2 regions of the Marinococcus sp. LNHM4E3-1 genome follow, and region 1 is predicted to be linked to the other one. Evidence: riboswitches for the same ligand, from Rfam matches in the RefSeq annotation. Region 1 holds a riboswitch; the other holds the start of a gene.
The links. A riboswitch is a leader RNA that binds a small molecule or an ion and turns the genes downstream of it on or off. The one in region 1 is predicted to bind glycine.
Positions count from the first base shown of each region.

Region 2: it holds a riboswitch for glycine, as region 1 does, so the genes downstream of both, gcvT (glycine cleavage system aminomethyltransferase GcvT) here and ACTRXI_RS01575 (serine dehydratase beta chain) in region 1, are expected to answer to the same signal.

Region 1 covers NZ_JBQLID010000001.1:324,068-328,486, reverse strand. Annotated here, with positions in the region: gene ACTRXI_RS01595 (hypothetical protein) at 1-82, opposite strand, end outside; gene ACTRXI_RS01590 (RDD family protein) at 130-549, opposite strand; gene ACTRXI_RS01585 (GNAT family N-acetyltransferase) at 663-962, opposite strand; gene ACTRXI_RS01580 (hypothetical protein) at 949-1,176, opposite strand; glycine riboswitch at 1,332-1,436, shown strand; glycine riboswitch at 1,440-1,517, shown strand; gene ACTRXI_RS01575 (serine dehydratase beta chain) at 1,596-2,093, shown strand; gene sdaAA (L-serine ammonia-lyase, iron-sulfur-dependent, subunit alpha) at 2,090-2,974, shown strand; gene ACTRXI_RS01565 (hypothetical protein) at 3,011-3,151, shown strand; gene ACTRXI_RS01560 (universal stress protein) at 3,592-4,074, opposite strand; gene ACTRXI_RS01555 (hypothetical protein) at 4,346-4,419, shown strand, end outside.
Region 2 covers NZ_JBQLID010000005.1:181,469-185,887, forward strand. Annotated here, with positions in the region: gene ACTRXI_RS07565 (CapA family protein) at 1-722, shown strand, start outside; gene ACTRXI_RS07570 (MBL fold metallo-hydrolase) at 823-1,464, opposite strand; glycine riboswitch at 1,658-1,746, shown strand; glycine riboswitch at 1,750-1,837, shown strand; gene gcvT (glycine cleavage system aminomethyltransferase GcvT) at 1,919-3,025, shown strand; gene gcvPA (aminomethyl-transferring glycine dehydrogenase subunit GcvPA) at 3,043-4,404, shown strand; gene gcvPB (aminomethyl-transferring glycine dehydrogenase subunit GcvPB) at 4,391-4,419, shown strand, end outside.

The DNA of each region.
Region 1 (4,419 bases):
CCGTATAGTAAGAAGGCACGGAACAGGCGCTTAAAAGAATGAATATGCCGGCTGCCCCGGCAGAAAAGATCTTTTTCATCATGTATTTCCTCCGCTCGCATGATTGGCGTAACCATCCCGATAGTAAAGCTACCGGCTTTTTTTCACCACCCGGGTTCCCGCAAGAAAATCATGCACTGCCCGTTTGTCCTTACGGACAAGCACCATAATTATACTCGTGATCATCAGTATGTATAGAGTAATTCCGTACAAAATATTAGCTACGAGCACGCGCATCAGCATTGCCCCGATGCCAAGCTTCCTTCCGTCCATTTTCACAATCTGAATGCCCATGGCATACTTCCCGACCGTCTGGCCCTGCCATACTATCGGCAGAATCATGGAATATAGAAGCGATCCGGCACCGGAAAATATATCGACATTCACTTCATCGAGGTTGATCCATAGCATGGCCAGCATACTTATGAGAAGGATGGGGAGAGAAAGCAGGAGGCCGTCAATAACAATAGCGAGCAGCCTGCTGCCAAACCCGGCAGGTTCCTGTTGCATACATACACTCCTTTAATCACTCTTATTGTAAGCTCTTCTTTTATATTTTTTCATAATAAGCTAATTTTTGGAAGTGACAATCTCCCCGTTTCCTTAACTTTCCAACGAAGTTCTCAGCTGCCCGGGAACAACGCAGTGTTCAGCCGGCCCATCACCAGCACATTGTAAAACGAACCACGGGCAAAATGGGCTTTACGGAGCGTCCCTTCTGGTTCAAACCCGCGGCTTTTATACAGCTGTACTGCGCGCGTGTTTTCTTCCACCACATCGAGCTCCAGCCGGAATAAGCCTAAATAATTATCGGCGATATCCAGCAGATGATCAAGCAGACGGCTGCCGATCCCCCGGTTCTGAAACTCATCGTGCACCGCCATGGCAGTCATGCCGTAGTAATGCAGCTTACCGCTCAGCACCTCCAGAGAGCCGATACCGACGACGCGGCCGCCGTACTCGGCGAACGATCACATGATCGTTCGCCGTCAGCCCTTCGATAAATGACTGGTTGGAGGCTCTTCGCTCCGAAGGGAGTCCCAGCGTATAATGCATGACAGAGGGCTGGCGCCGGAGAATATTAATTTCTTTTTCATCTTCTGCTGTGACGGGGCGCAGAATAATTTGTTCGCTCATAGTCGCATCCCTTCATTTCTTTCGGTAAATTGGTTTATTATTCCAGGCTAACAGGCTGCATCCAGTATATCGCTCTCATGCCAGCTGTCAAAAAATAGGTTTACTTTTCCAGACCGGATGTTTACACTAAAAGTAACAAAATATTGGTTTTGCAGATGAATGTATTGGGAGAGCCTGTAGAATATTACAGCACCGAAGGAGCAATTCTTCCCACCAGCCGGTAAGAAAAAACTCTCAGGTACCAGGACCAGTACAGGATGCACCTCTGGAGAAGGTACGCGTACCTGCCGAAGAAGAAAATTCTTGCCAAAGAATGAAATCTTTCAGGCACACAGACAGAGAAACGGCGATTCAGGCCGTTTCTCTGTCTTTTTTTGTATTAATGTAATCGTTTTCAATTCAAATTTGGAGGAATCGTTATGGAGTTTGACAGCTGTTTTGATATTATCGGCCCGATTATGGTCGGTCCTTCGAGCTCTCACACAGCGGGGGTCGTATCGATCGGGAAATTTGTGCACGACTGGCTGGGAGAGGTCACAGATGTGACAATCACGTTCTACGGCTCTCTCGCCTCCACCTATCAGGGACACGGCTCGGACAAAGCCATAATCGGCGGCCTGCTCGGATTATCCGCCCACGACACCAACGTCCGGAGTGCGTATGCGCTGGCCAAAGACGCAGGCCTTCGTTACGACTTCCAGTTCTGTCCGGGCACTCCAGGCGGATGCCACCCGAACACTGTACATCTTCAGGCATCGTCCGGCATAGAAACCGTCCGCGTATCCGGCGCCTCCATCGGCGGCGGAGTGGCCTGCATTTATGGAATTAACGGTCATGACACCAGCATTAATTTGGGAACGGGTCCGGATATTTTAACGATTGCAGCCCGAACGAAAAAGGAGGCTTCATTTATATGAACGATACCATTGAAAGTATTGTACAGGAATGCATGGCTCAGGACATTTCCATTGGCGAATGGATGCTGCGCCGTGAGGTTCGCCGCTCCGATTTTTCCCGGGAGCAGATTTTCGGACGCATGCAGGAGCGGCTGCGGGTAATGAAGCAGGCGGTCCGGGACGGAGTGAGTAACATTACGGAAACAGAGAGCAGGCTCTCGGGCGGTGATGCTTACCGGATGCATCAGTATAATCAAAACACCGACCCGTTATCCGGACCGGTCATCAGCACGGCGATGGAAGCAGCGATGGCCACGTCGGAAAGCAACGCAAAAATGGGCCTTATCGTCGCAACTCCCACGGCCGGGTCCGCAGGTATACTACCGGGCATTCTGGTCTCTCTCCAGGATAACCGCAGCATCGATGATGACACTCTGACGATGGGGCTGTTCACAGCAAGTGCCATCGGTTACGTATTTGCGAATCACGCCTTTATTTCCGGCGCGGCAGGCGGCTGTCAGGCGGAAATTGGCTCAGCGACGGCCATGGCTGCGGGCACGATTACGGAGCTGCAGCATGGCTCCCCAGAGCAGGCAGCCCACGCCACCGCAATAGCAATGAAGTCCCTTCTCGGACTCGTATGTGATCCGGCTGCCGGGCTCGTCGAAGTGCCGTGCGTGAAAAGAAACGTCATCGGCACCTCCATCGCTTTTTCAGCGGCCGATATGGCTTTAGCAGGCATAACCAGCCGCATCCCCTGCGATGAAGTTATTCAGACGATGCATACGATCGGCCGCGACATGCCGGGCAGCCTGAAAGAGACTGCTGAAGGAGGGCTTGCCCAGACCCCGACGGGAAAAGAAGCCACCCGGAGGCTGTTTCAGCGGCCCTGCAGCTTATGACTCCCGAGCTCTAAATTCCACATAAGAGGTGAAGCTATGAACGAACGCCGTTTTTTTCAAATCTGGTTCGGCACTCTCACTCTCGTCAGCTTATTGTTTACGTACTGGGCTATAGCGGTTTCCGCCCTTCTTTTAGGCATTTTCTGCTTTATTTCTCCAAGGCCCGATGAAAAGTAAACCCCTTAAACAACTCAAAAACGGCTTGAATATGGCTCCCGCCAGGATCAAGCCGTTTTCTTTACTGTTCATATTCTATTTAAATTCCATGCATTCTGCTTTCTGTTTCACCCCTGACGTGCTATTCTTACTATAAGTCCCTATAAAGGAGGTCATTGCCATCGACCATTTTGCATATGTACTTCAACGTCCCAAAAACCAGGTATACATAGGAACAGCCGCCGATATCCGCTCACGCTTCGGCAGCTCGGAACCCGTTTATTTTTGTTCCGAGGATGAACTGCTCGCCAGCTTAAACGCCTTTCGCGATGAAGAGCTTATCATCACTACCGTTAGTGACCTTCCAGTGATTAAACAAAAATGGGACGATAAAAACCACTACACACTTTAATGGCGCATATAGATCCCCGGCGGGATTACTCCACCGGGGATCTTTTGATTTACTGAAGCGGTGCAGTGTGCGCCCGTTGGATCGAAGCGATCGCCGGGTCAACGACATGAACGTCGCAGGGAGCGTGCTTCACCACCGTTTTTGTGGTGGTGTTTCCCTGTATCGCCTGGCCGAGGGCATTGCCGCCGGACTGCCCGAGAATGATAAGATCCGGGTCAACCCTTTCACAGAGCTGGTTCACGAGACGTTTTTTCGGCACTCCATTGTCCAGGACGGTTTTTACCCGCGGTACGCCTTTTTCTTCGGCGTTTTTCCGGTACGCTTCAAGCCGGTATTCTGCTTCTGCGTGCAGCCGCCTGATGCCGATCGGGTCCATCCATCCGAGCGAGGAATATTCATTATAATGAAACACATAGGCGAGCGTCAGGTCGGCATCGTGTTTAACCGCGACACGGCACGCTTCGTCAAAGGCATCAACATTAGGGTTACTGAGCACATCAAGCGCTGCCAGGATATGGCTGTATTGTTTCAATCCATTTCACCTCTTAAATTTTTATAAAATAAAAGCCAAAAAGCACAGAGGTCTCCCTTTAGTACTTTTTGGCTTATGTTGCAGGCTTATGGATTCCCGACATTTCCGCCGCTATGGCTTGTATTTATTACCATATTCCCAGGCGGTTTCAATACTCAAACTAAAAATATTGCGTTTTTATAATTTTCATTCATTTTCACATATCATTCGAGGTTTTAAATAATTGTTAAGCGGATACAATATAATTGAAATATGGTTGCAGGAGGATCGTATGAACAAACATCATCTTTTAAACCAGCTTAATGCTCTAAAACAGCAATGGGTCCAAAAAGAAATTTCTCTTCG
Region 2 (4,419 bases), on a different contig from region 1:
TCTCCGGAGCCAATAACCATACGCTTGACCGTGGAATGGAGGCTGTAAACAATGCGATTAATCATTATGAGCAGACAGGTATGGATTACGTGGGAGTCTATAAGGACGAGGAAGATGCAGAGCGGCAGCGTATTGTAGATGTAAAGGACGTAGACATGGGTGTGCTTTCCTATACATATGGGCTGAACGGCATCGAGGTGCCGGAGGGGCATGAATATGTCGTGCAGAAAATTGATAAAGAACAAATACAGGAAGATGTCGAAGCGATGAGAGATGACGCGGACATCGTAGTTGTCAATATGCACTGGGGAAATGAATACGAGCGCCTTCCGAATGAAGAACAAAAAGAGCTGGCCCAATTTCTTGCAGACCAGGAAGTGGACGTAGTTATTGGTCATCACCCTCACGTGCTTCAGCCGATGGAATGGGTTGAGGGTGAAGAAGGAAATGAAACGCTTGTTTATTATTCTCTCGGCAATTTCTATTCCGGTCAGGATCAGGAATATACCGATACAGGCGGTATTGCTACATTCGATGTGGAAAAAGACGGCGAAGACGTGAAGATTACAGAGCCTAACGTTGATTTTACCCAGGTTGTACCGGGCCCTGAGGACCAGTACACAGTGAAGCCGATGGCCGAAGCAGACCACCCTGCTGAAGGTGGTGAAACCGAAGAGGATCTGCGCGAGCATGTGTATCAATGGATCGAAGAAAACGATTAAAGTACTAACCGTCTGAAACTGGGCGGGAATGCATAAATAATTTCATTTACTGTATTAAGATATTAAAAGACCTCTAATTTTAAATCAGAGGTCTTTATTTTTATGCGCCAAACCCATTAATGAACGGGTTGGAATCCATTTCGGCTTCGATATCGGTGAAGGGGCCGTGGCCGCAGGCTACTATTGTATTTTCCGGGAGTTCAAGCAACTGCTCGTGAATAGAGGCTAGCAGCGTATCCATGTCGCCTCCGTAAAGGTCAGTACGTCCAACACCACCTGAAAACAATACATCGCCGGAGAAGACTGTGTTGGTTTCTTTATGCCAATAGGAAACACTTCCCGGCGAATGGCCCGGTGTATGAAGCCATTGGAATTCAAAGCTGCCGAATTGAAGCGTTCCTTCAGACTGCAGAAGGTGATCCGCGGGCTTTGCAGTAAACGCAGCCTCCGGCATCATGCGTCCGGAGCCGTTTTTTTGGGCGTCCCCAGGCCAGTCCCTTTCATGCTCATGAAGATAAACAGGGATATTGTAGGCTTCCCGCACGGCATCAAGCGCACCGATATGGTCAAAATGGGCGTGTGTTAACAGAATGACTACAGGACGCATCTCGTTTTCCTGAAGATAGGTGAGCAGTTTATCGGCATCCCCGGCCGGATCAATAATTACGGCGTTTTTATCATTATCGTACAGAACATAGCAGTTTGTCTGCAGTGGTCCCAGTGGAAGCTGTTTCCAGTTCATAGTTTCCCTCCAATTTTTATGCTGATTTTAGTATAAACAATATTACAGTGAGAAGAAATGATTGATCCAAAGTGATAAACGAATGATGCAGTACAATTTATCGGAAACGTTCGGGTTAATTTTTTTCAGCATTGGTTTTTATCTGAATTAGTGATAGAATATGAGTAAATAAAGATGTACATATAATGCGCGGATGATGGTAAGGGGAGAGACTGCCAGGCAGCGCCGAAGGAGCAAGCCGTAACAGGTGAATCTCTCAGGCAAACAGACTCTTACTGGACGCTCCTCTGGAGAGCGCTTCTTTTAGAAGCCACCCACGAAGACACTCTTTCCGTACGACGGAAAGGAGAAACTTTCTGGTTATAGGACAGAGCTTCCATATCTTATGGAGTTCTGTCTTTTTTATGCTTTTTACTGTTTTGATTTTTCAGAAAATAATGATGAGGTGATTTTCTTGGCAGAATTAAAACGAACACCCCTGTATCCGGTATATGAAAAACACGGAGCAAAAACCGTCGATTTTGGCGGATGGGAAATGGCTGTTCAGTTTTCCGGCATCAAAGACGAGCACGAGGCGGTTCGTACAAAGGCTGGTCTGTTCGATGTTTCCCATATGGGTGAGGCGATCGTAGAAGGAGAGGGTGCTGCTGAATTTCTACAGTATATGCTCACAAACAACATAAAAAATGCAGAACCCGGAAAAGCACTTTATACCGCCATGTGTTATGAAGATGGAGGTACGGTTGACGATCTGCTCGTGTACCAGCTCGAAAAAGAAAAATACATGCTCGTTTTGAACGCAGCTAACATTGAAAAAGATCTGGAATGGCTTCGCCGCCACGTAACGAAAAACGTAAGTATTACCGATATTTCGGAAGAAACAGCACTAATCGCTGTACAGGGCCCGGTGGCAGAAACGGTGCTGCAGAAAGTAACCGATGCTTCTCTTGCAGAGATTCTGCCATTTCGGTTTGCTGCCGGTGCTTCAGTCGGAGAAGCAGAAAATATTATCATCTCAAGAACCGGCTATACCGGAGAAGACGGCTTTGAATTATACTGCCGGGCTGAAGAGGCCATCCGAAGCTGGGAGACGATCATGGAAGCAGGAGAATCCGAAGGACTCATTCCATGCGGTCTCGGCGCGAGAGACACCCTGAGGTTTGAAGCGAAGCTGCCGCTCTACGGCCAGGAGCTGAGCGCAAATATTACGCCGCTTGAAGCAGGCATAGGCTTTTGCGTAAAGCTGAAGCAGGAAGATAATTTCATTGGTAAAGAAGCTTTAAAAAAACAAAAAGAAGCGGGATTAAAACGTAAACTTGTCGGGATCGAAATGGTTGATAAAGCAATTCCGCGCCCGGGTTACATGGTACACAATGATGACGGAGAGGAAATCGGCTGGGTAACTACGGGCACTCAGTCGCCGACGCTGAAAGCAAATGTGGGACTTGCACTTCTGAATATTGGATGGACGAATCTCGGTCAGGCTGTCGAAGTGGATGTGCGGGGCAAAGCCAAACGCGCAAAAGTGGCAGCTGTGCCCTTTTATAAACGGGAAAAATAAACAGAGGAGGCACCAGAATGGATTATCGCTATCTGCCGGTAACCGGCGAGGATAAAGAAGAAATGCTTAAAACGATCGGTGTGGATTCGATCGGTGAATTGTTTGAGGACGTACCGGAAAATATTCGCTTTTCCGGAGAAATGAATCTGCCGAAGGCTCTTGGCGAAACGGATCTTCTAAAGGAAATGAAGCGCCTCAGTAACAGAAATACCAGCGTGCAGGACTGCGTCTCCTATCTCGGGGCAGGGGTGTACGAGCATTATATACCGACAGTCGTCGATCATGTGCTCCGGCGCTCGGAATTTTACACGGCATATACTCCGTACCAGCCGGAGATTTCGCAGGGCGAGCTGCAGGCAATCTTTGAATTTCAAACGATGATCAGTGAACTTACGGGAATGGATATTGCTAATTCGTCCATGTATGACGGGCCGACGGCGCTCGCAGAAGCAGCACTGATGGCCGCAAGTGAAAACAGAGGGAGGCGCCGTACCGTTGTCGTCTCTGGAACGGTTCACCCTGAAGCGCTCGATGTATTGAAAACATACGCTGCCGGGCCCGGACTTACAGTGAAAATCGTTCCCGAAAAGGACGGGCATACGGATATGGCTAAGCTTGAAGACATGATCGATGCTGATACCGCAGGAGTGATTGTGCAGTACCCAAACTTTTACGGTACTATTGAAGATTTAGCTGCTGTAAGGCAGGCAGCCGATAAAGAAAACTCGCTGATGATAGTGTCGGCAAATCCCCTTGCGCTCGGCGTTCTGACGCCGCCGGGAAGCTTCGGAGCGGATATTGTGGCAGGAGACGCTCAGCCTCTTGGTATTCCAATGCAGTTTGGCGGACCGCACTGCGGATTTTTTGCCACCACTAAAAAGCATATTCGGAAGGTCCCCGGGCGTCTTGTCGGACAGACGGAGGATGAAGACGGAAGCCGGGGTTATGTACTGACGCTGCAGGCAAGAGAGCAGCATATCCGCCGGGATAAAGCGACATCCAACATTTGTTCAAACCAGGCTCTGAACGCGCTGGCTGCTTCTGTCGCAATGACGGCTCTCGGTAAAAAAGGGCTGAAGGAAACGGCAGAAAGAAATGTTAAAAGTGCTCATTTCTTTAAACAGCTGCTCAAACAAAAAGGCATTGAGCTTGTCCATGAGGCGCCATCGTTTAATGAATTTGTGGTTGACCTCGGCCGTCCAGTGGCAGAAGTGAATGAACAGCTATTCAGGCAGGGGATCATCGGCGGGTATGATTTAGGTGAAGTGTCGGCGGATAAAAAAGGCCAGATGCTCGTATGTGTGACTGAACTTCGCACAAGAGAACAGCTGGAAACCTTTGCCAAACATTTGGAGGTGCTTGTACATGAAACAGCCTAACCAACCGTTAATTTT